DNA from 4 places in the Virgibacillus sp. Bac332 genome. Region 4 is predicted to be linked to each of the others. Evidence: riboswitches for the same ligand, from Rfam matches in the RefSeq annotation. Region 4 holds a riboswitch; each other region holds the start of a gene.
The links. Region 4 has a riboswitch for S-adenosylmethionine ahead of D9782_RS04350 (phosphoadenylyl-sulfate reductase). Riboswitches for the same ligand answer to the same signal wherever they lie in the genome.
Positions count from the first base shown of each region.

Region 1: it holds a riboswitch for S-adenosylmethionine, as region 4 does, so the genes downstream of both, metK (methionine adenosyltransferase) here and D9782_RS04350 (phosphoadenylyl-sulfate reductase) in region 4, are expected to answer to the same signal.
Region 2: it holds a riboswitch for S-adenosylmethionine, as region 4 does, so the genes downstream of both, D9782_RS21725 (YezD family protein) here and D9782_RS04350 (phosphoadenylyl-sulfate reductase) in region 4, are expected to answer to the same signal.
Region 3: it holds a riboswitch for S-adenosylmethionine, as region 4 does, so the genes downstream of both, D9782_RS04900 (methionine ABC transporter ATP-binding protein) here and D9782_RS04350 (phosphoadenylyl-sulfate reductase) in region 4, are expected to answer to the same signal.

Region 1 is NZ_CP033046.1:4,072,450-4,080,128, reverse strand. Features, by position in the region: gene D9782_RS19975 (IS1182 family transposase) at 240-1,931, opposite strand; gene pckA (phosphoenolpyruvate carboxykinase (ATP)) at 2,171-3,757, opposite strand; SAM riboswitch class I at 4,026-4,136, shown strand; gene metK (methionine adenosyltransferase) at 4,434-5,630, shown strand; gene D9782_RS19960 (gamma carbonic anhydrase) at 5,901-6,422, opposite strand; gene D9782_RS19955 (tetraprenyl-beta-curcumene synthase family protein) at 6,503-7,585, shown strand.
Region 2 is NZ_CP033046.1:4,432,354-4,440,032, forward strand. Features, by position in the region: gene D9782_RS21705 (sugar ABC transporter permease) at 1-73, opposite strand, end outside; gene D9782_RS21710 (carbohydrate ABC transporter permease) at 79-1,374, opposite strand; gene D9782_RS21715 (sugar ABC transporter substrate-binding protein) at 1,827-3,101, opposite strand; gene D9782_RS21720 (glycoside hydrolase family 13 protein) at 3,461-5,233, shown strand; SAM riboswitch class I at 5,307-5,423, shown strand; gene D9782_RS21725 (YezD family protein) at 5,518-5,679, shown strand; gene D9782_RS21730 (bifunctional homocysteine S-methyltransferase/methylenetetrahydrofolate reductase) at 5,906-7,679, shown strand, end outside.
Region 3 is NZ_CP033046.1:1,040,277-1,047,955, forward strand. Features, by position in the region: gene D9782_RS04865 (IS1182 family transposase) at 1-39, shown strand, start outside; gene D9782_RS04870 (hypothetical protein) at 510-704, shown strand; gene D9782_RS04875 (sigma-70 family RNA polymerase sigma factor) at 1,101-1,586, shown strand; gene D9782_RS04880 (anti-sigma factor) at 1,590-2,687, shown strand; gene D9782_RS04885 (hypothetical protein) at 2,675-3,004, shown strand; gene D9782_RS04890 (ABC transporter substrate-binding protein) at 3,127-4,092, opposite strand; gene D9782_RS04895 (NAD(P)/FAD-dependent oxidoreductase) at 4,109-5,164, opposite strand; SAM riboswitch class I at 5,354-5,460, shown strand; SAM riboswitch class I at 5,542-5,645, shown strand; gene D9782_RS04900 (methionine ABC transporter ATP-binding protein) at 5,718-6,749, shown strand; gene D9782_RS04905 (methionine ABC transporter permease) at 6,739-7,389, shown strand; gene D9782_RS04910 (MetQ/NlpA family ABC transporter substrate-binding protein) at 7,476-7,679, shown strand, end outside.
Region 4 is NZ_CP033046.1:926,378-934,056, reverse strand. Features, by position in the region: gene D9782_RS04375 (peroxiredoxin) at 214-876, shown strand; gene D9782_RS04370 (MBL fold metallo-hydrolase) at 965-2,374, shown strand; gene D9782_RS04365 (TetR/AcrR family transcriptional regulator) at 2,503-3,075, shown strand; gene D9782_RS04360 (DMT family transporter) at 3,725-4,075, shown strand; gene D9782_RS04355 (DMT family transporter) at 4,075-4,389, shown strand; SAM riboswitch class I at 4,595-4,697, shown strand; gene D9782_RS04350 (phosphoadenylyl-sulfate reductase) at 4,865-5,590, shown strand; gene D9782_RS04345 (assimilatory sulfite reductase (NADPH) flavoprotein subunit) at 5,703-7,535, shown strand; gene cysI (assimilatory sulfite reductase (NADPH) hemoprotein subunit) at 7,626-7,679, shown strand, end outside.

The DNA.
Region 1 (7,679 bases), 1.4 Mb from region 4:
AGTTTATGAACAGCTTAGAAAATGTGTGAATGCCTAGAAAAAAATAAGTCAAATGAATAGATGATCGAATAGTACGAAAATATTTATGGAACAGAAACGCAAGCTCCCGAATAGAAACGTAGCACTTGGAGCAAGTCAATGGAGATAAAGGAAGCACGGTAGCTTGCAAGCCAATGATGACTTAGATTAGGACGATTCGTGAAGTCGCCTCGTTTCTGGGCACTAGAGCTGGACGCAGCTCAATACGCTTTATAATTTACTAGACTAAAAAAAGGGGCTGGGACATAACTAGCCTGGAGAAGTAAAAAAGAGATTCCAGTTATCAAAAATAGATAGCTGGAATCTTTTTCATTATCATAAATACATGAATTTTGTGTTATGGCGGTGTACTTTCTTAAGTTCACCGCCATAAAGGCAAATCCTAATTCATTTTCCACTTTCGAATTGCCTCTCACCGACATTCGAGTGAAACGCAAATTGGCCTTCAAAAATCCGAAGACAGGTTCTACATCTATTTTTCGTTTACCATAGATTTTTCCTGTTTCTTCTTTTGAAAGCTGCTCTCTTATATATGCTTTTTGCTGTTCCCATTGAGCATTGTAATAAATCTTTCGATTCCCTTTTGCTTTGGTACAATGAACGCGTAATGGACATCCCGAACAATCTTCACATTCATAGACACGAAAGGTTCGTTTAAATCCGGCTTTATCTGTTCGATTCGATAGATATTGAAAAGGTACTTTCTTTCCATTTGGACAAGTAAAAAAGTCTCCGTCTGAATCGTAGTCCCAGTTGGATACATGGAAAGGATTTGTTTTATATTTCTTTTTCTTTTCCATCCGATAGGAATTATAAGTAATCAGTGGCGTTCTTTTTCTATGAAGTACATTACTGTAATTTTGTTCACTACCGTAACCTGCGTCGGCGACAATATGCTCGGGCAATTGAAAGTACCTATCTTCAATACTATCGAGAAAAGGAATAAACGTGCGAGTATCCGTAGGATTTGGAAATACATCGTAGGCTAATGTGTATTGACCTTCGGTCGCAATTTGTACATTATAACCTGCTTTAAGTTGACCATTTTTCATATAGTCATCTTTCATTCGCATAAAAGTGGCATCATGATCTGTCTTAGAATAACTATTGCGATCGCCTAAGATTGCCATATCTTTTTGATATTTGTGTTTACGAGCTTCAAAATCTTGGAATTGTTTACGGTATTGCTTGGGTTCTTTTCGTTCGGAACGAAGTTGTTTGCGTTCTTTTGCTTCTTTGCTTTCTTCGATTGCTTTATCATATTTTTCTACTTTTTCATCTAGCTTTTTAACCACTTCACTGAGTTCTTCCTTTGAAAGTTCATCGGAACTTTCCCTTTCTATTTCAGGAATAATTTCTTTTTCCAGTAATTCCTCATACATTTGATTCGACTTCTCTATTAAATCGGTGCTGTATTTTTCAATGGATTTTTTCCATACAAAGGTAAACTTATTGGCATTTGCCTCTATTTTCGTACCATCAATAAAAATAGCCTCTTCTTCAATCGCCTTCTCTTCAACAAGTTGACAACGAAATAAGACAAAACACTGACGTAATAATTCTTTTACTTCGGAATGAACACGAAAACGATTAATGGTACGATAACTTGGTTCATAGCCTTGTGCTAACCACATCATACGTACACTGTCTTTGATTAATCCCTCTATTTTTCTGCCAGAAAAAACAGACTGTGTATAGGCACATAAGATAATCTTCATCATCATGCGTGGATGGTATGCAGGACAACCTGTTTCACGCAAAAATCCCACAAATGATTCCTCTGGGATATGTTCTACAATATGGTTAACCGCATAGGCGATATCATTTTCTTGTAATTTCATTTCAAAATCTAAAGGCAAAACGACTTGATTCATGGTATAATGTTTAAACATAAAGGATACCTCTTTTCTAAGTTTTTGTGTAGTTACTTTAACTTTATCAGAAGGTATCCTTTTTGCGTATATAAATATTGAAAAAAGTAAAAAAAGTGATACGCCCTAAATTGGCGTACCACTTTTTTCAGTTACTGGGTTTTGTCCCAGCCCCAACCAGCTGTTATAGCTGAACAGTAAATTATACAACTTTTTTCACTCATTTATAATAAATCCTTTTGGGATGAGGAAACGATAAATTATCCTTTATAAATTGGCCCAGCCTGCATAATATCAGCGCTTGCTTCCGTGAATTTTTGGAAATTCTGATGAAACTTCATGGCAAGTGATTTTGCTTCCGTTTGATAAGCGTTTTTGTCTTCCCATGTGTTTTCGGGAACTAAGACGTCATCGGGAACACCTGGAACTTGGATAGGGATTTCCAATCCAAAAATATTATCTCTTATTGTCTCTACACTATTGAGTTCACCTTCTAATGCAGCATGAATCATTGCACGTGTATAAGACAGCTTCATGCGTTTACCAATGCCGTAAGATCCCCCAGTCCATCCTGTGTTTACAAGAAACACGTTTGATTGATAAAAATCAATTTTTTCACCAAGCATTTTCGCATACTTTGCCGGAGCTAAAGGTAAAAATGGTGATCCAAAACATGCAGAGAACGTAGCCTGTGGTTCTGTCACTCCTCGCTCCGTACCTGCAAGCTTGCTTGTGTAGCCACTTAAGAAATGATACATTGCTTGCTCTTTTGATAATTTACTTATTGGCGGCAATGTTCCCGAAGCATCTGCTGTAAGGAAGATAATTGTATTTGGATGCCCAGCAATACTTGGCACTGCGATATTATCAATGTTTTCAATTGGATAGGCTGCTCTTGTGTTTTCTGTTAAAGTTGTGTCATCATAATCAGGTAGCCTTGTTTGTTTATTAAGAATAACGTTTTCAAGGACAGAACCAAATCGTATTGCATTATAAATTTGCGGCTCTTTTTCTTGAGATAAATGAATACACTTTGCGTAACATCCGCCTTCAATATTAAATACTCCATTTGGACCCCAACCATGCTCATCATCACCAATTAATCTTCTGTAAGGATCAGCAGATAAGGTGGTTTTCCCCGTGCCGGATAAACCAAAGAATAAAGCCACGTCTCCCTCTTTGCCAACATTAGCAGAACAGTGCATAGATAATACATCTTGTTGAGGTAGTAAGAAATTCATCACTGAAAAGATAGACTTTTTAATTTCACCTGCATATTCGGTACCACCTATTAGAATGATTCGTTTTTTAAAAGAAACAAGAATAAACGCTTCTGAGTTCGTACCATCTACTTCAGGATCTGCTTTAAAAGTAGGGGCTGATATTACTGTGAATTCAGCTTGATGTGATAGTAACTCATCAGCAGTTGGAGTTATAAATAACTGCCGTGCAAATAGATTGTGCCAGGCATATTCGTTAATAACTTGTATTGGTAAGCGATACGCGTGGTCTGCACCAGCAAATCCGTTAAATTGGAATAGCTCTTCTTTATTTTTTAAATAGGAAATAACCTTTTCATACAATCGATCAAATACAGATTCATCAATGGATTGATTTACTGTTCCCCAATCCACCTGCTGTTCACTTACTTCATCTGTAACAATAAATTTATCTTTTGGGGAGCGACCGGTATAAGATCCTGTTGTTGCTTGAACTGCACCTGTTGCGGTTAACATGCCTTCTTCTCTTGCTAAAATTCTTTCAACAAGCTGAGGTACGGATAAATTTGTTTGTAGCTGTTTATGCGTGTATAATTCTTTTACGAAAGACTTTTCTACCGTTTTCATGTTAAATACCTGCCTTTATGTGAAATTGTATTCACGTTCTTTTGTTGAACGACCAAATAATCCTGAATATGTTTATTAGTATAACACATTTAAGTTAATAGTCCATACTAAATATAAAATAATTTTTATAAGATGTTGAATGTTTACAGCAAAAAATGTCGTTCAGAATCTTTCTTTCCTTTAGTATGAGTAAAAAACTTCTGAGAATACAGTTAAACTAGTTGACACATTAAGCTTCTTCCGATAAGCTAAGTTTCGAACGGATACTCTCTTATTCAGAGTTGGTGGAGGGACAGACCCAATGAAGCCCAGCAACCATCACTTTAGTGAAAAGGTGCTAACCTGATGCAAGGAGATTTTTTTCCTTGAACAATAAGAGCGAAAGGCCAGCAATCCTTTCCTCATGACAAGCGGGAAAGGCTTTTTTTATTAGTTATAAAAATTCTACACGTAGATGACTAACTTTAACCCGATTATAAACATATTAGTCAATTTCTAAGCTAAATTGTCATTCGCCTGCGTGTACGTGTGAACCAGGAGTGACAATAGAATATACGGTAGTAGGTAATCTTTCTGGTGCCTTTCTTATTTCAGTTTAACCTTAGTACTTATTACTGAATGAGCATATTTGATAAATAGAGTTCCGTAATCGATATTTGAAGGAGGATTTAGCAACATGGCTGCTAATCGTCGTTTGTTTACTTCTGAATCAGTAACAGAAGGACATCCAGATAAGATATCTGATCAAATTTCAGATGCTATTTTGGATGAGATATTAAAAACAGATCCAAATGCCCGAGTGGCATGTGAAACAACTGTTACAACTGGACTTGTTCTTGTAGCGGGTGAAATATCCACTACTACTTATGTAGATATACCTGCTATTGTTCGTAAAACTATAAAAGAAATCGGATATACTCGCGCAAAATTTGGGTTCGACGCGGAGACATGCGCAGTATTAACTGCCATTGATGAACAATCACCTGATATTGCTGGTGGAGTTGACACAGCATTGGAAGCAAGACAAGGAAAAATGAGCGATCAAGAGATTGCTGCAATAGGTGCTGGTGATCAGGGTTTAATGTTTGGTTTTGCTTGTGATGAAACAGACGAATTGATGCCACTTCCAATCTCATTGGCACATAAGTTGGCAAAGCGTCTCGCTGACGTTCGGAAGGATAAGACATTAGAATACTTACGACCGGACGGTAAAACACAGGTAACCGTTGAGTATGATGAAAATGATCAACCTGTTAAAATTGATACCATCGTAATTTCTACACAGCATCATCAGGATATAGCTACAGAGCAAATAGAAAAAGATTTGATAGAGCATGTTATACGCCCTATAGTACCAAATGAGTTATTAGATGAGACGACTAAATATTTTATTAATCCAACTGGCCGTTTCGTTATTGGTGGACCTCAGGGGGATGCAGGTTTAACAGGTCGAAAGATTATTGTTGATACGTATGGAGGCTATGCTAGACACGGTGGCGGAGCGTTTAGTGGAAAAGACTCTACTAAAGTTGATCGGTCAGCTGCATACGCTGCCCGTTATGTCGCAAAGAACATAGTGGCTGCCAGGCTTGCCAAAAGCTGTGAAGTACAGCTAGCCTATGCCATTGGTGTAGCAGAACCTGTTTCTATTTCGATAAACACTTTTGGAACAGGTGTTGTAAATGAAGAGCAACTAGTAAAAGCTGTTCGAGAATTATTTGATTTACGACCAGCAGGTATTATTCGTATGTTAGACTTGCAAAAACCTATTTATAAAAATACTGCTGCTTACGGGCATTTTGGAAGAACAGACATTTTATTTCCATGGGAGAAGACAGACAAAGTTGAGCAATTGAAAGCACTTATTAAGTAGTAAAGTCTTGATCATCCTTTAGCTTCACAATGGTTATGATACGAAAAAAGGTAACCTAGCTGATTTAATCTTCTAGGCTGCCTTTTTTCATAGTCTAAATTACAATATTTTCCATAAGGATAAAGAAGGCGTGTTGAGCTGCGTCCAGCTCCAGCGCACAGAATCTAGGTGACTTCACGAATCGCCCTAATCTAAGTCATCATTGGCTTGCAAGCACACCGTGATTCCTTTATCTCCGTTGACTAGCTCCAATCGCTTTTGTTCTTGAAGTTACTTACCGGAATTTGTATATTTTTTGTAGTAGATTGCTTTATCTACATATGATTTTCGTACACGTTCCATCTCCGCGTAATCTTCTAGAGTTAAGTCTCGGATTACTTTTGCTGGTCTACCAAGAGCTAACGTATGTGGCGGAATCGTTTTTCTAGGTGGCACAAGGCTTCCGGCTCCGATAAATGCATTTTCACCTATTTCCGCACCATCAAGAATAATGGAACCCATACCAATTAAAGCTTTGTTTCTAATCATGGCGGAGTGCAGGGTCACTTGATGTCCGACTGTCACATCATCCTCGATAATTAAGGGAAGATTAGGGCTTTGATGAAGCATGGACAGATCTTGAATACTAATTCTTTTACCAATTTTCACAGGTGCAACATCTCCACGAACTACAGTTTTAAACCATATACTAGAATATTCATCAATTGTAACGTCACCGATGATGGTTGCATCCTCTGCAATAAATGCAGTTTCATGAATTTGTGGTTGTTTTTCTTTATATGAATGTATCATTTGAATCCTCCTGGATAATATGGTGATATAAACAGTATAACAAAATTATAGCGGGGACAATGTAGATTGGAGGCAGCAAGTTGAGCAATCATGTACCAAATAACCCAATAATTTTAATGGCAACCGTTTATCTGAAAATTTTTCCAGCTGTAAGTAAAGAGTTAGTTTATTGGCAAAAACGTGCTGCGGAAATTCCCGATCAAGAATTGAGAACTCAGGCTTTATCAAGTATTTCTTCCAAACGTTTTCATTGTCAAGGAGGAGCAGTTTATAGCATATTAGCACATCAAAACTGGCAGAAAGCTGTACGATTTATTGTTGCATATCAAACGATAAGTGACTATTTAGATAATCTTTGTGATCGTAGTAATTCTATGGATCCAGAAAATTTCCGATTGTTACATCATGCTATGATAGATGCACTATCTTGTAATGATAGTAAAACGGATTATTATAAGTATTTTGAAAGTAAAGATGACAAAGGGTATTTGAAAGAGTTAGTTAGAACTTGTAATGAAGCACTAGCATCACTAAATCACATTGATCTTTTCCAAGAGCATGCGCTTAAATTGGCAAAATTGTATATGGATTTACAGGTACACAAGCATGTGATCATGGAAGAACGTATACCACGATTAACAAAGTGGTCAGAGAATATGAATGCATATCCGTTAAGCTGGTATGAATTTTCAGCAGCAGCAGGATCTACGCTTGGAATATATTGTTTGGCCTGCTATGGGTTTGCTGGGAGACTTAGTTCAGACAGAGCAAGCCGATTAGTATCTGGATATTTTCCATATATTCAGTGCTTGCATATTTTACTTGATTATTATATCGACCAAGTGGAGGATAAAGAAGAGGAAGATTTGAACTTCTGTAATTATTACCCAGATCAAATAACGATGCAGGAACGATTTCGGCACTTTTTATTAGAAGCTCACGTTAATTCAACGATGCTACCAGATGCTCCATTTCATCAAATGGTACTGCAGGGTCTAGTTGGGTTGTATTTAGGAGATGAAAAGGTCAAGTTAATTGACGGCTCTCGTCAAATGAAGCGACAATTATTAAAAGCGAGTGGAGTAGCTTCGAAATTTTTTCACTGGAACACGAGAAGTTATTATTACTTAAAAAGATTAGTTACTAGTAGTCGACAGGATTGAGTAGCGGGAGATATTTTAAGGATGATATTCATAAAAAGGGAAAATGAAAATACGTATAGTAGCATAAAAGTGGAGGAGGTCCTCCACTTTACTG
Region 2 (7,679 bases), 1.1 Mb from region 4:
TAATTACGAACATCATAAGAAAAAATACATAAATGAGTGCTACCTCTACTTTCGATTTTTTCTTTGGTGACATAGCCATTAATAACGTCCCTCCTCTTTAAAGGATGCCGTTTTTCTAAACTGGAAAAACGCAAATGCAGAAATAATGATTCCCATTATAATTGTAATTGCAGCAGCCATATTGTAATTATTTGTTTCAAATGTAAGTTTATAGACCCAAGAAATCAGTATATCCGTCCCTCCTGCATTTTGACCACGAACAGCTGGATTCCCTTCATTGAATAAATAAATAATGTTAAAGTTATTAAAGTTTCCTGCATATTGCATGATTAATAACGGTGCTGTTGCGAATAGTACATGAGGCAATGTAATGTGACGAAACTTTTGCCACCGAGTTCCGCCATCTACGTCAGCCGCTTCATACATGTCTTGAGGCACGCTTTGAAGCACTCCTGTAAATAAAGCAAATACAAACGGAAAACCAAGCCAGGTTTGAATCATAATTAATGCTATCTTTGCCCAGAATGGATCCGAAAGCCAAGGAATCATGATTTCAAATTGACTTAAGATATCTCGATTAATGGCACCAAAAGTCGGGTTAAATAAGGCAGAAAAAATTAGAATCGATACAAATGCTGGTACTGCCCACGGTAGAATTAAAATCGTTCGAATCGTTCGCTTATATTTAATTCGCTTGTCATTAACGAGTAATGCTAAAAACAATCCTAAAATAATTTGGAAAGTTGTAGCCACTACTGTCCAAACTACTGTCCAAGTGAATACACTTAAGAATGTATCTTTCCAAATACCTACATTAGCTAAATCCACAAAATTATCAAAGCCAATCCAGCTTAATAAGTGTCGTGGTGGAGCATTGTATTGATTATAATCAGTAAATGCTAATGCCAACATAAACAATAACGGTACTACCACGATAAATAAAAGCAATAGTAAACCAGGAAGAATCATAAAGTATGGGAAGCCATTGTTATAAAAGGCTGCTACGCCTTGAATTAAAGTCGGATTTGGTCTATTATTCTCCCTAGCTATTGCATCTGATCTAGCATCTTTCAAATTGAAAGCATAGATAGCAATTCCAAATCCTAAAATAATTAGTGAAATTAACCCTTGTATTAGTAGTTGAATAGAATGATGATCTCGAGGAATTGTTCCCAAAGTGAATAATCCCCATATTCCAATATCAATATAATGCCATGTTGTAACCAAGAATGATACCGTCACAATCAAAAAGATAATACTTTTCAGAAAACGACGATTATATAATTGCCCTAATCCTGGAATAATGGATAAAATCGTAGCAATATTACGAGGTTTTTTTATCCAGGTACCGCTACTACTATCATTTGTTGCCATTCCAGTCTCCTCCTATATTTCACAAATCACTTGGTAACTCTAAAAATCTTGAGGCTGGGACAAAAGTGTTTTGACCCAATAAAAAAAATGATGGTTCGTACAACGAAGCTCTTCGAAAACACTTCGCTTTGTGCGGACAACTGATGAGACTTCTCAAGCTAATACATTGTGATGCCTTTCTTACCGTGGAAGTCTACGTATGTTTCAGAAGCTGGCGTGGTTTATCCCGCATATAACTGGCAGTAAGTCCCTCACTTCAAGCAATAATGTGAAACCAATATGGATTAAGTGGGAAATCAACTGCCAGTAAATGTCCGATTGGTTCTAGGGCCTTTAGGTCGTACCCTTGTGGTACTAACCATCAGTGGGGGATACACAAAACCCTTACTGATTAAATTTTCCCTTTATTGTTCGTTTTTAGTCCATTTTTGTTATGTCCCAGCGTCTTGTGCCTAATTTGCTCCAGATGCGTCTATCTGCCCCTGAATCGTTTCAACGGCTTCATCCAAGACATCTTTCACTGGTTCCCCTTTAGAGATAAAATTTAATGCATCATTAATTGGGTCCCAAACTTGCTGCATAGCAGGAACACTTGGCATAGGTTCACCATACTGCGTTTGTTCCGCAAATGCTGAAAAGATCGAATCATCCGCAATTACTGGATCTTCCATCGCATCATCACGAGCAGGAATCTCTCCAGCAACATCGTAATAAATCATCGAATTTTCATAGTTGGTAATATAAGCCATTAAGTGCTCTGCCCACTCCTTATTCTCGGAATAATAAGACAACATATAGAATTTAACTCCTACAAATGACTTCGGATTTTCTCCATTCTCTAAAACAGGTAATGGAGCTGCACCCAGGTCATCACCTAAAGCTTCCGAGTATTCTCGTACCATCCAAGGTCCATTGATAACAGTTGAAACTTTTCCTTCTTGGAATAAACCATTCATAATATCTGGAGTCAGATCTTGAGGAATATAGTTATTATCAAACCATTTTTGTACAAGTTCCCCTCCTTTTACAGATCCTTCATTAGCTAATCCAATATCTGAAATATCATAGTTACCAGCTTCATTCCTAAAAACATATGCTCCATTTCCAGAAAAGAAAGGATAAACAAAATAGAAGTTAGCTGCTTCCATTAAGAATCCAAATTCATCACTACTTGTATCTGTATCTCTCTCCGCAATTGACATAATATCTTGCATTGTTTCCGGTGTCTGTTCTACTAACGATTTATTATAGAACATTGCATACGTCTCAATGACGGCAGGATATCCCCAATAGTTATCTTCATACTGTACAGCTTGTAAAGCGGTATCGGTGTAATCGCTTTCTTTATTTCCGAAATTGACTGGTTCTACTAATCCCCTAAGTACTAAATCACCAATTCTATCATGTGGTTGAAAAATGATATCAGGTCCGTTCCCAGCAGGTCCTTCCACGTCCAGTTTTTCAACCTGCTCCAACATATCCACTGGAACCATGTCTACTTTAATACCTGTTTCTTCCGTATAATTTTTCGTAATTTGCTTAACTGCTTCTTGTTGTTTTTCCTCTGCATTCACCCAAAGTTTCAGAGAATCTGGTTTTTCCGGCATTTCATTCTCTGCGGCTTTCCCATCGTTGCTAGAGTCTTCCTTTGGTTGATCTGGTCCACAAGCGACTAGAATCCCAGCCACTACTACCAATACAAATAAATAAATGAAGCTTTTTTTCACCCTGTACTCCTCCTAAATTTATTAATTTGAAAGATTGCATTTTTAATGAAAACGTTTGCGCAATCTTTGTATATTAATTATACAGATTCTCTTTAAAAACACAACTGAAATTTAGAAACTTCATATTATTTACTCTTCTAATAATATAGCGCTTACATTATTAAATAAATAATGTTAAGATAATCGATAAAGTGAATCTTCAACCTGTTGGGGTTTTGTTTATCCCCCGCTTCCCTATATTGTTTTCATTTTATTGGTTGAAGTGTGGTCTTATCGTCAGTTATATATGGGATAAACATTCCTTAAATTTTCGTCTTATTTTTAAAATAGCGCAAACGATTGTACAAAGGAGGAGAAAAATGCACAAAGAAGCTATCTATCACCGACCAAAAAATAATTTCGCCTATGCATATGACTGTGATACATTACATATTTTCTTGCAAACAAAAAAGAGTGATATACAATCCATTGATCTTATCCATGGTGATCCTTATGATTGGATAGATGGTCAATGGCAGACAACCATAAAACCGATGGAAAAATCAGGCTCTACTCATTTCCATGATTTTTGGTTTACACAAGTAAAACCTACATTCCGAAGAATGCGTTATGCTTTCATTTGTTCTGACGATGAAGAATCCTATATTTACAGTGAGGGAGGATTTTTTACACATCCTCCTAAAGACATAGCTCATTATTTTTGTTTTCCATACTTGAACAAAACAGATGTTTTCAACCCACCTGACTGGGTTAAGAAAACAATATGGTACCAGATATTCCCTGAACGTTTTGCAAATGATAATGAGAAATTAAATCCTAAGGGAAGTTTACCTTGGAATTCAACCTGCCCTAGCCCCACTAATTTTTTTGGAGGAGATTTCCAAGGAATAATTAACCACCTTGACTATTTAGAAGCATTAGGAATTAATGGAATATACTTGACACCGATTTTTAAAGCGCACTCAAATCATAAGTACGATACGATAGATTACATGGAAATTGATCCACAATTTGGAGACAAGAAGCTGTTTCGTGAATTGGTTAAAAAATGTCATCAGCGTGGAATAAAAATAATGCTCGATGCTGTCTTTAATCATAGTGGATTTTACTTTCCTCCGTTCCAGGATGTACTAGAAAAACAGGAGCAATCAAGTTATACGGATTGGTTTCATATAAAAGATTTTCCTATCCGTACGGAACCAGTACCAAATTACGATACGTTTGCTTTTGTATCGACAATGCCCAAATTAAATACAGAAAACGCTGCAGTACGAAATTATTTATTACAAGTGGCTCGTTATTGGATTAAGGAATTCGACATTGATGGCTGGCGCTTAGACGTTGCTAATGAAATTGACCATTCTTTCTGGAGAGACTTCCGTCGTACAGTTAAAGAGGCCAAACCAGATGCCTATATTTTAGGTGAGATTTGGCATGATTCAATGCCTTGGCTACATGGAGACCAATTTGATGCAGTTATGAATTATCCATTTACAAACAGTGTCATTGATTTTTTTGGCAAAAATGAAATAAAAGCATCTGACTTTACAGCGTCAATTTCAACATTACTGCATATGTACCCACGAAATATTAATGAAGTAGCCTTTAATCTCTTGGATAGTCATGACACGCCTCGCGTGTTAACATTAGCAAATGGTAATGTAGAAAAAGTAAAATTAATGTATTTATTTCAACTATCATTTGCGGGAACACCCTGCATTTATTACGGTGATGAAATTGGCATGCAAGGTGGTGAAGATCCTGGATGTCGCTCATGTATGGAATGGAACACCAACAGGCAAAATCTTGAACTATTTCAATTCATTCAAACACTCATCACATTGCGAAAAACAGATCCCCTTTTTGGCAATTATGGTAATTTCAGATTTATTTATGATGATAATGAAGCAAATCTTATTTGCTATGAAAAAAGGAATATAAATAGGCGCCTAGTTTTTATTTTACACGCAGGAAAAATGAAAACAAAGCTTAGCATCCATTCTATCATGGACGAGACTAAATCTATTAGTGAATGGTTCCTATCAAAACAAGGAATGATCAGGAAAGCATTGGATTCTAAAACCGATCCATTAATAATACAGCCACTTAGCTATCGTATTTTTGAAATGTAATAATTTTTTAAAATTTTCTCTTGACAGTCTATTTACTTTCTAAGATAATGAGTACAATCAAAACTTCATAATTTACCTATCGAGAGTCAGGGGAGGAAACTGGTCCATTGATCCTGCGGCAACCATACTCATTCAAAAAGAGTAATACGGTGCTAAATCCAGCAAACGAAAGTTGTTTGAAAGATGGGAACTGTAATGTATAAGCCAATCAAACCTCTTTCAATCTGAAAAGAGGTTTTTATTTTTTTCTCTAACTATTTTGGTGATTTAAAAGGAGGGATCAGATGGCACAGATCGATGATACGAAAATAAACGATATTATTTCAGCAATTCAAAGGGTCGAGTTTGGATCATTAGTAATTACGGTTCATGAAGGAGAGGTTACACAAATTGACACAACGGAGAAAAAACGCTATCCATTAAAACCAAAAGTAAAGAGAAAGTGATAGGAAAATAATTCTTTCACTTCTTTCATTATTACTCCACTTTGTTCGTATGTTGCGCTTATTGGAACACCAATGGCCATATTTGCAAAGTCGAAGTAAAGCTACTTAAATAACTTTCGCTTATGCTGATTAGACGACTAAAGGCACCCACTTGAAGAAGAATATATTCTTCGTATTAGTAGGGTGTCTTTTTTTAAATAAAAATTGGAAAGGAGTGTGATGAGAGATGGATTTATTAACTGAATTAGATAGAAGAATCCTTATTGGTGATGGTGCAATGGGGTCTTTACTTTATTCCTATGGAGTGGATCACTGCTTTGAAGAATTAAATCTTACATTAGAAGAACAAATTGCACAAATTCACCAAGCATATATTCATGCTGGTGCTGATTTAATTCAAACAAATACGTATGGTGCCAATTATATTAAGCTCGCCAGATATGGATTAGAGGATCAAGTAAAAAAAATCAATACAGCCGCTATAAAAATAGCAAAGCAAACGGCTAGTGAGGATGTATTTGTGCTTGGAACGATTGGTGGTATACATGGTACACAAACACTTCAAGCCACGAATGATGAAATTAAGAGAAGCTTTAGAGAACAGTTATATTGTTTACTATTGGAGGGGGTAGACGGTCTAATCTTAGAAACCTACTACGATCTAGAAGAGTTGACAACTGTACTTGAAATAGCTAGAGAAGAGACAGCGCTACCAATTATAGCGAATGTATCCATGCATGAGGCAGGTATACTACAAAACGGCATCCCTTTACCAGAGGCATTACAACGGTTACAAAACACAGGAGCAGATATTGTCGGAATTAATTGCCGCTTAGGTCCATTTCATATGCTTGATTCTTTAAAGGAGGTCCCTTTACTAGAAAGGTCATTTCTTGCAGCTTATCCAAATGCTAGTCTTCCTGCATATCGTGACGGAAAACTTATCTATGAAAATGAGCCAGATTATTTTAAAAGCTGTGCCAAAGATTTTCGTAATGAAGGGGTAAGGCTTCTTGGAGGATGTTGTGGAACAACTCCCGCCCATATTCAAGCAATTGCAGAGGGCGTTAAAGATTTAGAGCCGTTACAGGAAAAAGAAGTAATTCCTAAAGCAGAACCGATTGAAATTCGTAATAGTCCAATAGATAAAGAGCCCCGCTTAATAGATATGGTAAAGCAAAGACATTCTATTATCGTTGAATTCGACGCACCGAAACACTTAGATACGGAGGAGTATTTGGAAGGGATTAGAGCTTTAGATAAAGCAGGTATTGATGCAATTACACTTGCTGACAATTCATTGGCAACACCTAGAATCAGCAATATAGCAATCGCTGCAAAAATCAAACAGGAAATCGGTATCAAACCACTCGTGCATTTAACTTGTAGAGATCGCAATTTAATCGGATTGCAATCACATCTAATGGGATTACATGCACTTGAGATCAATGAAATCCTAGCCATTACTGGAGACCCTACTAAAATAGGAGATTTCCCTGGGGCAACATCGGTTTTCGACCTAACATCACTTGACTTAATTAAACTCATAAAACAATTTAATCAAGGTTTGTCATTCTCTGGTAAATCACTTAGACAACCTACTAAGTTTCAAGTTGGTGCGGCCTTTAATCCCAATGTTGCAAGACTAGATAAAGCTGTTAAGAGAATGGAAAGAAAAATAGATCGAGGTGCTGATTACTTTCTAACACAACCAATATACAGTAAAGAAAAAATTATCGAGCTTGCCGAAGAAACACAGCATATAGATAAGCCAATATATGTAGGCATTATGCCATTGACATCAACCAAAAATGCAGAATTCCTGCACAATGAAGTACCAGGAATTAAAATGCCAGAAATTATTCGGCAACGAATGAAAAACGTAGCAGTAGATAAGCAACAGTCCATCAAGCAAGGAATTGAGATTGCAAAGGAATTGCTTGATACTGCGCTAACACATTTCCAAGGCATCTATTTAGTAACCCCATTTATGCGTTATG
Region 3 (7,679 bases), 110 kb from region 4:
ACCGTAAATCTAAAACGGATATTGAAGCTAATGGGTTAAAAATAAGCAAAATATAATAGATAAATTAGTAAAAAGACGACTCTAAATTTTTAAAAAAGAATTTGAGTCGTCTTTTTTATAACAAATTTCAAGTTTCACTGAAAAATCATAAGATTTTCAGTGGCCTCCTACATGAAGGGGAGTTTTTTATTGTTTCTTCATTCTTTTGTCTCAGCATCTTTTTTAAAAGTTAAGAAAGTATAAAATCAGTACAATGACTGCGTTAAGCGAAGTAGTTATTTTGAAATGTTTGATGTATATTGGCAATGCTCCGACTAATTACTTCGCTTTCCGTGGGCGCGACCTCAACTAACTTTGCAAAGAAGAACACGTTGCAAAGTGGATTTTTGGCTCGCGCTATTCCCGCAGGAGTCTACGTAATTCGTCTCCGCTATGAGAAGGTGCAACAATTCTTGTCATAAGTAATAGGTTGACTTTTTTTACAATGGGTAAAGTGAAAATCGCTATCCGTGAGTATAAAAGCAGCTGTGTTACTTCATGCTAGCGTTGTAGAGCCTGATAATAGCGAAGGCCGGCCACTTCAACTCCTGTGGGAAATGTTTGACCTGAAGATCCACTTTTTTGAGCGGGTTTTGCTAAAAAAGTTAGCTGAAGGACAAACCCCATGGAAAGGGAAGTGGGCAGCCGGAGTGGTGGTCAAGTAAGAAGTAGCTATTATTCCATAATAGCTACTAGAGGGAGCGTAAATCTGAGCATGTAGTGATAAGGACTGAGCGAATTTTGCTCCGTTTTTTTCTAGGAAATTATAAAATTTCCCCTATGGATAAATATAGGCGTGTTGGGCTGCATCCAGCTCCAGCGTCCAGTAACTAGGCTACTTCACGAATCGCCCTACGATTAAGTCATCATTGGCTCACAAGCTCACCGTGATTCCTTTATCTCCGTTGAATCGCTCCAGTCGCTACGTTTCTAATCAGGCGTTTCCGCTTTTGTTATTGTATCTGCTACTTTCGAATTATTAAAAAAAGTGCATCAAATTCTAAAGAGCTGCAACTTTTTATGAGGCGAATTCGTTATTTAGGGAGGAAGAGGGAGGAATATTGGATATACAAGACTTATATAAGCTTTATATTTTAGATGTTTATCGATATTTATTCTCCCTATGTAAGGATAAGGAATTAGCAGAGGATTTGACTCACGATACATTTATGAAAGCATACATAGCATTAGATAGATCACCGCCAAAGTCCTTTAAAGCATGGCTGTTTAAAATAGCCTACCATCTTTTCATTGATTATATGAGGCACAGTAAAAGAATTGTTTATCAGGAACCAGAATTTTTTTCGAAAATAGCTCACGATCAATCAACAGAATTAGATTTTTTAAAACACTTACATATTAGAGAATTGTACCGAAAGCTTGATCAATTGAAGCCCTTACAGCGGGATGCTATTCTTCTATGTGATATTCAAGGATATTCCTATAAAGAAGCAGCTACTATTCTATCAGTAAAGGAGAACACCTTGAAATCCCATATTTTCCGTGGAAGAGGACGACTTAGACAGCTTTATAAAAAAGGGGAGTGAAGCATGAGCACAGAATGGAAAGAAAAGCTAAAAAAATATTATAATGGTGAGCTGTCAGAGGAGGAAGCTCTGGAAGTAGAGGAGGAATTAGATAGGCTTGATGATTATCAGGAAATACTAGGGAAAGAGATACCATCTGTTGATCAGGAGAATGATCGTGAAGATATACCTCCGGAAAAAGTCCAGCAAATTCTAAACAGTAGTATTCGGCATGCTAAATTTTCCTTAGTAGCCTATGTTGTTATGATCCTATTACTCATATACCCTATTATGGTGATAGCTAGTTATCTGTACTATGGCGTGAATAATAAGGCTGAAGAACTTATAGATGTTGCAATTAATACAGTTTACGTCACGGAGCCAAATGTTAGTCTTGAAGAAATGGAGATAGAGGAGCAGATTAATTTATTTCATTTTCAAGTTCAGATGGATCTTTTCAAACGAATTGGCAAAAAGGATATAAAGCAAGGGGAGTGGCAGGTCAAATATCTATTCGATGATGCAAAAATGCCAGTACGAAACTATATTACAGAATCTCCGAAAGAGCGAATCCCATATTTTGATACAAAAAAACTATATCACCCTAAAGCAACGATTACGAATCGAGATAATACAGCTTGGGATACACTTGAAAAACTGCCAGAAGGAACTGTTTCTGAAATATATGTCTCACTAAATAAACTTACAAACCCAGATGAAATGCCAGACATCGTAGATGGAATGGATGTGGAATGGCGATGGTATGCTATAGATACTGGTTTAGAATCCACAGGTAAAGATCTAGAAGGAAGATATCTGGCGCCAATCGGTTATCCTGCCCAAACAGATCCTGATGCTTGGTCACCGTACAATAATTCAAAATCAAATGAAGCACAATTCTTAGATAGTCTTCATTTACTAGAAAAATATGAAGATCAAGCGGTAGCCATTTCCCATGCAAAATCATTAGAGCTGAATGATCGGATTAGTTATTTAATGAACCATGGGATTCATGTTTATGCCGGGGTACTTACAGGACCTACAAAAGAGATATTAAAACTACAAGAAAATGAAGCAATTCGAGCGATTCATATAGGGGAGGTGCGATTATGGAATTGGTAAGTTTATTTCATAGAAAAGAAAAAAAGAAACGACTAAAATTAAGAGAAACGAAATTTGGTATCGCGTCTTTTATATGTGCATTGCTTACATTAGCCTATTTAAATATTTTTTTACTAACCTTCGGTGAAGTTGCGGGACTTACGAATATCTTCTTTGGTGTACTACCCTTTCTTGGTACACTTTTTGGTTTAATTAGTTTAACAAGAATAAATTTTAAAAAAACCTTTACCTTGTTAGCATTCAGTATTTATGTATTTACCGCATTTTGTATTGTTATCGTCGGTTTCTTTGAGCTAAGCATTTATCCAAAGCCATGAGGAAAGTAAAAACGTTTTTCACATGGAAAACAGAGAAATACTAGAAATCTTGGAGTAGTCCATCTTTATATTAAACAAACTACTTGCTGGTAAGTGACCAACAAGTAGTTTGTTTTACTTGATTACTGATTTTCTTTACGTTCGATAATCATCTCAACGAATAAATCAATTTGTTTCTTTACTGCAATTGGGTCGTAACGATAAAAAATATCAAAGTCATTATAGAAGATTTGATCTTGTTTATGAGCTTGTAAATTTTTCCAAACAGCAGAATCTTTCAAGTCTTGTAAAGCTGTCCCTTCATTTTCAGGGTCATACGTGGTTAAGAACATATAATCAGCTGCATAGTCAGGGAGTACCTCTAGAGAAAGCTGTTTCGTACTTTCTCCTTCACTGTTCTTCTCTGGCATCTTTAATTTGAGCGCATTATACAAGGCTTGTCCACCTCTACCCGAATTATCACCAAAGGTCCACAATTCCCCTTTGTTTGTAAGCTCATAAATGCCAAATGTTTCATCCGGCTCGATAACACCCTCTAATTTTTTACGACCTTCCTCTCCTTTTTTATGAAAGTCAGTGAGGAATGCTTCTGCTTGATCCGGCTTACCTGTGATGTCACCGAATAGCTTAACGGTTTCTTCTACATCGGATGTAGTACCGTATGGGATATGAATGGTTGGAGCGATCTTAGATAATGCCTCGTAATTATCATCATACATAACGACGATTAGATCCGGTTTTAGCGATAATACTTTTTCTTCATTGAGTGGATAGCCAACATCTGTTGCATCCTTTAATAAATCTGATATAAATGGATTATCAAATGCTGTTGGTTCAGCACCTACTACGTTTGCACCTACGGACAGTAGTTCGCCCCCGTAGTAGTCGGTGACAATTCGTTTTGGTTTAACTGGTATATCGACATTCCCTTTAGCGGTTTCAAAACTACGCATTTCTTCTTGTTTATTATTATCTTCATTGCTATCTTGATTTTCTGATTCTTCTTCTGAGCTATTATTACCACCACATGCTGATAAGAAGATAGCAAGAATAACTAGAAAAACTGGTAAGCGCAATTTTTTAATCATTTTCAATCTCCTTAGCTTATGATTTTTGATATAGATGCCTTAATAGCGCTTTATTTCTTGAATTAAATTTATCGTTATGTGAAGATACCCTTGCTTTTGCTGTTGCATCAGGTTCTAATAATAGTTTTGCTTGATTAACGGCATTCGCTGCATCTACAAATGCTCCAGCAATTAAGTGTACCTTCCCATCAAACGATAGGATATCACCAGCTGCATAAAGACCTTCAATGGAAGTAGCTGATTTCGAGGTTCCTTTTACAAAGAAATCCCTTTCTATTTCAATATTTAAAGGGCTTTCTTTAATAAACGTTAATTCTCGTTCATAGCCATAGCTAATGATAAGCGCATCTGTTTTCACTTCTTCTTCTTGATTTGTCTCGTGGTTTCGTATTTCCACGGCTTCGATTTGATCGCCTTGTGCATTAGCATGCAACTTCTCAATGGTTGAATTAAAATGGATGTTAGCTGTAGAATTCATGATTTGCGAAATATGTGCTTCATGTCCTGTAAATTCATTTTTACGATGCACCATATGTAGCTGCTTAGCTATTGGTTCTAATTCGTTAGCCCAATCAATGGCTGAGTTTCCCCCACCAGATATGATAATGTTTTTATTTTTGAAATGCTCAAGACTTTGTACGGTATAATGCAGATTTGTTACCTCAAATCGATCTGCACCTTCAATATCAATTTTAATTGGATTTAATATACCGCCACCAACTGCAAGAATTACTGTTTTACTTAAATATTGATTACCAGAATGGGAAGTTAATACAAATAGGTTATCTTCATTTTTCTCTATTTTTGTAACTTTTTCGTTGAGAATGACTTCAGGATCGAATGTCAATGCTTGCTCTGCCATTTGATCAATTAAGGTAGCTCCAGTTACAGGAGTTAATCCACCTACATCCCAAATCATTTTCTCTGGATATACGTGTACCTTACCACCAAGCTTTGGTTGATATTCTATAATACGAGTTGATAAATCCCTCATGCCACTATAAAAAGATGCATATAAACCTGCTGGTCCACCACCAACAATAGTTACATCTGTAATATCTAAATGTTGCATATTATAATTACCTCCTTCGCCATTGATGATAATGAGAATCATTATCACTATGACTAATTATACAGAATTTTTTTAGGAAAGCAATAAACGGTTAGAAAAATAAATGACAGGTTTATAAAAAATTTTCAAATAGTAATTGACAGGATGTCGCATGCGTAGTATTGTATATATCAATTACAAAATATAAACTTCTTATTCAGAGAGGTGGAGGGAATTGGCCCTTTGAAGCCTCGGCAGCGGACTTTACAAAGTACTGTGCCAAATCCAACAAGTCATTTGTGCTTGGAAAATAAGAAGAGAGCGCCAATAGATATGGAAATCTCTTCTTACAAACAAGGAGGGATTTTTTTATTCGGAACAAAATTTTATAGCGTAACTTCTTATCCAGAGAGGTGGAGGGACTGGCCCTTTGAAACCTCGGCAACAGACTCTATGAAGTACTGTGCCAAATCCAGCAAGCTAAGAGCTTGAAAGATAAGAAGAGGATAGTATATGGATGCCTCTTCTTAACTGAAGAGGCATTTTTAGTACAGACATAAAGGAGTGATACATCATGATTACGTTTGAACGTGTAAGTAAAATTTATAATGGAAAGCAACAACAAATAAAGGCATTAGACGATGTGAATTTGCACATTGAAAAAGGTGAAATCTTTGGTGTTATCGGTTTTAGTGGTGCTGGGAAAAGTTCCCTTATTCGTTGTGTGAACCTATTAGAACGTCCCTCTTCGGGAAAAGTAACGGTTAATAATCAAGATTTGCTAAGCCTTTCTCCAAAGGATCTACGTGAAGCTAAACGAAGCATCGGGATGATTTTTCAGCATTTTAATTTATTAAATGCTAAAACAGTATTCGCAAATGTAGCGATGCCGTTATTACTTGCTAATGTACCAAAAGATGAAGTGAAGCGTCGGGTTATAGAACTACTAGAGTTTGTTGGATTAAAAGATAAAGCAGATAATTATCCAGATCAACTATCTGGTGGACAAAAGCAGCGTGTAGGAATTGCTCGTGCCCTTGCTACGAAGCCAAAGGTATTATTATGTGACGAAGCAACTTCAGCACTAGATCCAGAAACTACGAAATCAATTTTACAGCTGCTAAAGAAGATAAATGAAGAATATAACCTAACCATTTTGATTATTACGCATGAAATGGGGGTTATTCGCGAGATTTGCGATAAGGTAGCGGTATTGGATGAGGGGAAAGTAGTAGAAGCAGGTTCCGTATTCGAAGTGTTTGCACAGCCAAAGACAGAGATTGCACATAAATTTGTACGGTCTGTGATGCATGATGATATTCCTAGATCCGTATATGAGCTGTTAAAAGTGCTGGATCAACGTCAGAAAATTTATCGAATTGTATTCCTTGGGGAATCGACGGGACGACCGCTATTATCAGAAATTGCTAAGCAATATGCGGTTGATGTAAATGTGTTATTTGGCAGTATTACGGAGCTACAGGGAACACCATTTGGCAATTTAATCGTCAAACTAGATGGTGATGAAAATGAAATAAATCGTGCTATCATGCATATTCACCAACAGAAGGTAACGGTAAAGGAGGTGCTAGCAGATGTTAGTTAATGGTCAACAAATTGTGGAAGCATTATGGGAGACTATTGTAATGGTTGGCGTTTCCTTGCTTTTTTCGTTTGTAATTGGTCTAATCTTAGGGATTTTACTTGTTGTCACAAGAAAAGGTCATTTATGGGAAAATAAAGCAGTTTTTACCGTATTAAATGCCATTATAAATGTGTTCCGATCTATTCCGTTTATTATCTTAATGGTTGCTGTCATACCATTTACTCGTTTGGTAGTTGGAACTTCAATTGGAACTGCGGCAGCTATTGTTCCAATGATTTTATATGCTGGCCCATATATTGCTCGATTAATAGAAAATTCACTACTAGAGGTTGATCCAGGTGTGATGGAGGCAGCACAGGCTATGGGTGCAACACCTAAACAGATAATTATGCGCTTCCTTATTCCAGAAGCGCTTAGCTCCTTGTTATTGGGTATTACGATTGCCACCATTGGACTCGTAGGTGCATCTGCCATGGCAGGTGCAGTAGGGGGTGGAGGCCATGGCGACTTAGCTATTACTTACGGATATCAACGCTTTGATACATTGGTTATGATTATCACCGTAGGGATTCTCGTTATTATGGTTCAAGGCTTACAATCTACAGGCAATTTCATTTCTAAAAAAATTAGACGTCGGTAATGACTATTAATTTGAACGCTTTTTTCTAGCTATTTTTTAAAGCATTTATCGTTAAGTAACGTATTTAAAAATAAGGAGAGAACAGCATGAAAAGAATAACCATCCGTTTTTTATTGATTATATTGACAAGCATTATCACAGCATGTTCGAGTAGTGATGCAGCTACAACAGTGAAAGTCGGGATTAGTGGATCAGATACAGCCATTTGGGATTACGTGGCAGAAAAAGCAAAAAAAGAAGGGATAGATGTCGAAATCGTTCGTTTTTCTGACTATGTTCAGCCCAACTTA
Region 4 (7,679 bases):
ATCCCGGACGAACGATCGAACCGCCTAGCGAATTCCCGCTAACTATTCGATCGTAGTTTCGTTGCTTTTTCTCTCACTAAACAATTATTTACAAGCACGCTAAATTGTTAACATTCCATGACAATTCAGATTTTTTTAACATGCATGTTTAGTCCACGTAATATAAAGGTAAAGACTAGCAGAACTAGAAGTAAAAAGAAAGGGGATTCAAACATGGAACAACAGGAACACCACGTGGAAGTAAATGGATTACCACGAATTGGGGAGCAGGCACCTGATTTTCAGGCTAAAACGACACAGGGAGATATCTCCCTTCGTGACTATCAAGGGAAATGGGTTGTATTGTTTTCCCATCCATCTGATTTCACACCAGTTTGTACGTCTGAATTTGTTGCCTTTCAGGAGGTATATCAACAATTACGTGCACTGGATACGGAATTGATTGGTTTAAGTGTTGATAGTGTTAGTTCGCATATTGCCTGGCTGCGGAATATAGAAGCGAACTTTCAGACGACCATAGAATTTCCTATCATTGCTGATCTAGATCAAAAAGTAGCGACGAAGTACGGTATGATTATGCCAGAATCTACGGGCACAGAAACTTCACGAGCTGTTTTTGTCATAGATGAGAAGCAGACGATTCGCGCACTCATTTATTATCCACTTACAACTGGACGGAATATGAATGAGATTGTTCGCCTTGTAGAAGCATTGCGAACAACGGATGAATATGGTGTATCGACTCCAGCTAATTGGCAATCAGGTGACAAGGCCCTTGTCAAACCACCACAAACAAAGCAGGAAGCAAATGAACGAATGAATGATCAGGACTATGATTGCGTTGATTGGTATTATTGTCAGAAAGAAATGAAGTAGAAAAAGTTCCCCGGCTCTCCTTAGTCGGGGAATCTCCTAATAGTTCGTTTGTTAGAAATGTATGGAATAGAAGGAGGTTATTAGATAGATGTATTTAAAATACTTTTATGATTCTTCCTTAGCGCAAGCTTCTTATATGGTAGCCTGCCAGTCAACTGGAGAAGCTGCCATTATTGATCCAGCAAGGAATATCGATGCATATATCCATCTTGCTAATGAGCAGGGGTTTCATATTTCCGCAGCGGTGGAGACACATATTCATGCTGATTTTGTATCTGGTGTCACAGAACTATCTCGGCGTACGGGAGCGACGATTTTTTATTCGACGGAAGGACCGAACAATGGAGGGTATGATTGGGATGATTGTTTAACCGTTCAAGGATTACGAGACCAAGACATTATAACCATCGGTAATGTCCAACTCAAAGCAATACATACTCCTGGTCATACACCAGAACACATGGCATATGAGCTAACAGATAAGGCGACAGCCAATTTGCCAATGGGGATATTTACGGGTGACTTTGTTTTTGTAGGAAATGTAGGTCGCCCAGATCTTCTTGAAAAGGCGTTAGGTGTGAAAGACTCTGCTGATAAAGGAGCTCGGCAGCTGTTTAAGTCGCTACAAAGGTTCAAACAATATGCTGATTATATACAGATTTGGCCAGGTCATGGAGCTGGAAGTGCATGTGGTAAAGGTCTTGGCTCCATACCTACTAGTACAGTAGGATACGAGCGAATGTATAATCCGGCATTTCAGTTTACAGAGGAGCAGCCCTTTGTGGACTTTTTGCTTCATGGCCAACCAGAACCACCCGCTTATTTTGCCAAGATGAAAGCAATAAACAAAAGGGGAATGACACCGTTAGCCAATGTGCCTGCCGGTGTAGAATTTCAATTACAGGGAGACTGTATCGCAGAATTAGCAAAAGACAAGAAAAATATAGTCATTGATACTCGAAATGCTATCGATTATGCTAATGCTAGTCTTCCAGGAACAATAAACCTTCCATATCCCGGGTTATTTGCTGATTGGATAGGTAAGCTCGTTGATTATGAGTCCAACATCTATTTCATAGCTGAGCCATATCGCTTTGATGAATTAAGAGAAATCGTTATAAGCATTGGTATGGATAAGCTTAGGGGGTTTTTCTCTACATCGTTAATTCAAACGGCATCCAGTCTACGTTCGTACCAAAATCAATCACCAACAGAGATTGAACGAAGGTTTCAAAAGAATGAAGTGCAAATTTTGGATGTGCGTTATCAAGATGAATGGGAGGAAGCACGCATTCCAGAAGCAATACATGCTTCGCTGCCACATGTAAAGGAGCGAGTCAAAGAGCTGTCCACAAGTAAGCCGATAGCTGTTCACTGTGCCTCTGGAAAGCGTTCTGCGATAGCCGCAAGTATATTATTAAATGAAGGCTTTGAAGTAATTAATATACGAGGCGGAATGCTACAATGGAAAAATGAGGATTTAGGTTGGACGAAATAGGATAGTAAAACGATTCCTTCCGTCAAGTTTTTGAAGAAACAAGAGAGATGCTTGACAGGAAGGAATTTATCCTATAAAATGACTGAAAGTCAGTCAAGAGAAATGAATACTATGAAAGGGGCGGTGATATGGATAATAAAAAGGAAAAAATTACGAAGTCTGCTATTCATGTGTTTCGTGAAAAAGGGATAGAAAAAACAAAGGTTTCCGACATTGTAAAAGGCGCAGGCATCGCACAAGGAACCTTTTATTTATATTTTCCCTCGAAACTTGCAGTTATGCCTTCAATTGCTGAAGTGATGGTAGAACGAATCGTAGAAGAAATGGAGCGAAAAGTAAATCGAGAAACGGCATTTACGGATCAATTAGGTCAAGTCGTCTCCATTATATTTGACCTGACAAAGGAATATCGGGAAATATTTGCGCTGATTTTTGCTGGATTAGCCTCAAGTGACTATTTGAGTGAGTGGGAAAAAATCTATGAGCCTTATTATGCCTGGATGCAAGAATTTCTTGAGCAACCAAAGGCTGCTAGTAAATTACGAGATTCGATTGATATTAACGGAACAGCTAAATTACTAATTGGCCTAATTGAATCGGCCGCTGAACAATCCTATCTGTATGACCAACAAGACGAGGAGTCTGCTAAACAAAAACAACGAGAAGTCTTAGAATTTGCATTACATGCATTATGTAAGTAATTGGACTTGGTGTAATCCAAGTTTTTTATTAAAAGATAAGAAAGTATAAAATCAGTGCAATGACTGCGTTAAGCCAAGTAGTTATTTTGAAATGTTAGATGTATATTGGCAATGCTCCGACTAATTACTTCGCTTTCCGTGGGCACGGCCTCAACTAACTTTGCAAAGAAGAACACGTTGCAAAGTGGATTTTCGGCTCGCGCTAATCCCGCAGGAGTCTACGTAATTAGTCTCCGCTATGAGAAGGTGCAACAATTCTTGTCATAAGTAATAGGTTGACTTTTTTTACAATGGGTAAAGTGAAAATCGCTATCTGTGAGTATAAAAGCAGCTGTGTTACTTCATGCTAGCGTTGTAGAGCCTGATAATAGCGAAGGCCGGCCACTTCAACTCCTGTGGGAAATGTTTGACCTGAAGATCCACTTTTTTTGAGCGGGTTTTGCTAAAAAAGTTAGCTGAAGGACAAACCCCACGGAAAGGGAAGTGGGCAGCCGGAGTGGTGGTCAAGCAGTAGCTATTATTCCATAATAGCTACTAGAGGGAGCGTAAATCTGAGCATGTAGTGATAAGGACTGAGCGAATTTTGCTCAGGTTTTCTAAAAATATAATGACTGAAAGTCAGTCATGTGATAAAGGATGAAATACAGAAATGAATAAATCATGGATATATGTTGTATTAACGAGTGTTTTTGAATTGATCTGGATCTATGGATTTAATACCGCTAACGCTTGGTGGCATTGGGTCCTAATCATAGGAGCTATCCTTTTAGATCTCCATTTCCTGTCTAAAGCTTGTGAAAATCTACCAACAGGTACCGTATATGCGATATTTGCTGCTGCGGGAACAGTAGGTACAGCCATCATGGATATTTACTTGTTTGGTGGAAGTTTAAATGTAGGAAAAATGTTCTTTATGTTGATTCTAGTTCTAGGGGTTATTGGCTTAAAACTTTCTGATCAACCGGAACAGTCTGAAGCGACAAAGGGGGTTCAATCCTAATGGGTTGGTTATTTATTGCGAGTGCATCTGTATTTGAAATGTTAGGTGTCTTAGGTTTACGTCTCTATAGTCAACAGAAGACTATACGAAATGGACTGCTTTATATTGGTGGATTAGGTGGTTCATTCATCTTTTTATATGCATCCTTCTCGTATTTACTTGTAAGTGTGGCATATTCTGTGTTTATTGGCATTGGAACGGCCGGTGCGGTATTGATGAACATGATTTTCTTTGGTGAATCTACGAATAAGTATCGAATTGCTAGTTTGATTGCGATTATTATTGGAGTTACCGGGTTAAAAGCATTATCATAAGCATATTAGAATACACATGCTTTTGGGAGAATAGTACGTTCACATTTAGGTGATTCTTTTCATGATCTAAAAAAATTTATTGTCACATCTGGCTTGTTTTTTGTATATAACATGAATATCAAACTATTCTCATGTTTTGGAAAAAGGCATTGACTTTTTCTGGAAAACCATTTAATATATCAAACAATACAGTCATAGATTTTAATTCTTATCAAGAGAGGTGGAGGGAAAAGGCCCTTTGAAGCTTCGGCAGCAGGTTATTCTAACACTGTGCCAATTCCTACAGACAATGGTCTGATAGATAAGAAGAGTGCAAGATACCGTACAAATTACTCTTCTTATCACATGGATAGGAAGAGTTTTTCATAGCATGTTTATGTTTACCTCACTGCCTATTTCCAGTACATTTGTTTGCCTAGACCTTACGCCTTTATTTTTAAGAATAACGTAGGAGGGATAATGCGTGACAAGTCATATGCTGTCATATCAAGATTTTACTGTTGATCCTTTTAAAGATTTTCTCCCTGAGGATGAAACGAAAGGAGCCTCTACCATTTTAAGTTGGGCATATGAGCAATATGGGGATTCCATCGTTTATGCATGTAGCTTTGGCGCAGAAGGTATGGTGCTAATTGATTTAATAGCAAAGGAGAAATCTGATGCAGAGATTGTCTTTCTAGACACAGGGTTACATTTTCAAGAAACGTATGATCTCATCGATGAAGTGAAAAAAAGGTACCCTGATTTGCGGATTCGCTTAAAGCAGCCTGATTTGACAGTGGAAGAACAGGCAGCAAAGCATGGCTCGGCCTTGTGGAAGCGACAGCCAGATCAATGTTGTTTCATTCGTAAGATCAAGCCTCTTGAAGAAGAACTAGATAAGGTACCTGCTTGGATATCTGGACTTCGTAGAGAGCAGTCACCAAGTCGTAGTAAAACAGACTTTGTGAATAGGGATGAACGATTTAAAAGCATTAAAATATGTCCGTTAATTTATTGGACTTGGGACGATGTATGGAATTATATTCAAAAACAACAATTGCCCTATAATGAACTGCATGATAGAAATTATCCAAGTATTGGGTGTATTCCTTGTACCTCCCAAGTAGCCGACTCTGATGATTTACGTGCAGGTAGATGGACGGGGCAAACGAAAACGGAATGTGGCTTGCATACCACGGTTAATAAAAGCGAATCGTGATGATCTGAGTATTCATCTTTTTTATTTCGTTTAATTCCTAGTAAATTAATTGGTATACTAAGTATTTGATTGTATAGGTATAAAAAAGAACTTAATAGTGAGGTGGAACGTGTTGTCGTTGAATGTAACAAATAGCCCTTTTAATCACGAACAAATAGAACAATTAAATCTCCTGTTACCTACTTTAACGGATCATCAAAAGGTTTGGCTAAGTGGTTACCTTTCAGCTTTTATATCAAAAGAAGTCCAATCTGGTAATCCAGACCCCCAAGCCGTCAGTCAAGCAACGAATGCTGGCACAGATCCGAGAGAAGTAACCGTATTATATGGATCGGAGACAGGGACTGCCCGCTCATTAGCAGAATCGATGGCTGAAAAGCTAGACGCAGCGAATTTTTTGGTAACTTGCTCCGCGCTTGATGACTTTAAGCCAAAGAAATTAAAGAAGACAGAGGATGTATTAATTATAACGGCAACCCATGGAGAAGGTGATCCACCGGATAATGCGATCTCTTTCTATGAATTTCTTCACAGCAGAAAAGCACCTAAATTGGATCATTTGCGTTTCGCAGTGCTAGCGCTCGGTGATGAGTCGTATGAATTTTTCTGTCAAACAGGAAAAGACTTTGATAAACGCCTAGAAGAATTAGGTGGAGAGAGGCTATATGACCGAGTAGATTGTGATTTGGATTTTGATGAGCAAGCGTCTGAGTGGATGACGGGAGTACTCGGGGTTTTAAAGCAGTCATCTGAAGTTGTTGACAATACCGTTCTAGCAGGTCAACAAACGGCAGGCACGTTCGTTTCCGAACAACCTGGTTTTTCAAGAACAAATCCATTTATGGCCGAGGTTGTGGAGAATATTAATTTAAGTGGTCGCGGTTCCAATAAGCAAACCCGCCATCTAGAATTGTCCATTGATGGGTCTGGCTTTACCTTCAAACCAGGAGATAGCTTAGGGATATTTCCGAAAAATGACCCCGTATTAGTCGATCAACTTATGAAGGCGATGAATTGGGATGCAGAACAAACTGTATCTGTGAATAAACAGGGGGAAATTAGGTCATTACGAGAAGCTTTACTTTCCCATTTTGAGATTACGGTTTTAACGAAGCCACTAGTAGAAAAGGCAGCTACATTATTTGCTAATGAAGCATTAACCGATCTATTAACAGCAAGCAATAAGGAAAATTTAAAGTCGTATCTTGAGGGAAGGGATGTTTTAGATTTAGTAACCGATTTTCCGCCTAAGAAGCTGCTGGCTGAGGATTTTGTCAGCATATTACGGAAGCTACCTGCTCGTCTTTATTCCATTGCCAGCAGCTATGAAGCCAACCCTGATGAAGTTCATCTAACTGTTGGTACGGTAAATTATTTTGCTCATGGGCGTGAACGTGAGGGCGTCTGCTCCAGTCAAGTAGCCACACGAGTGGAAGTCGGTGAGAAATTGCCAGTGTATATCCATCAAAACGCTAATTTTCAATTTCCTGATGACCCGGAAACGAGGGTGATTATGATTGGTCCTGGTACCGGGGTTGCACCATTTCGCTCTTATCTGGAGGAACTAGAGGAAACCGAAGCGGAGCAACAAACATGGCTCTTCTTTGGAGAACAGCATTTCTCCTGTGATTTCCTTTATCAAGTGGATTGGCAAAAGTGGTTAAAATCTGGTGTGCTATCGAGAATGGATGTGGCATTCTCACGGGATACCGATCAAAAAGTATATGTACAACACAAGATGCTTGAAAAAAGTAAGGATTTTTATGAATGGTTAAAAGCAGGCGCTGCTGTTTACGTGTGTGGAGACGAAAAGCATATGGCAAAAGACGTCCAGCAAACAATACTTACGATTTTAAGGCAGGAGGGAGACATGACTGCGGAGGAGGCTGAATCGTATTTGCAGCAAATGCGTCAGGAGAAACGCTACCAGCGAGATGTGTATTAATGGCTCTTGTTGGTTAAATAGGCATGTTATTTAGGATCCATGCTTGGTGCTATTACACGTGAAGATTAAGGAATGGAGGGAGTTTAACGAATGGCAAAGGGAAAGGACTCACTACATGAGACCACATTGGATGATATGGAGCGA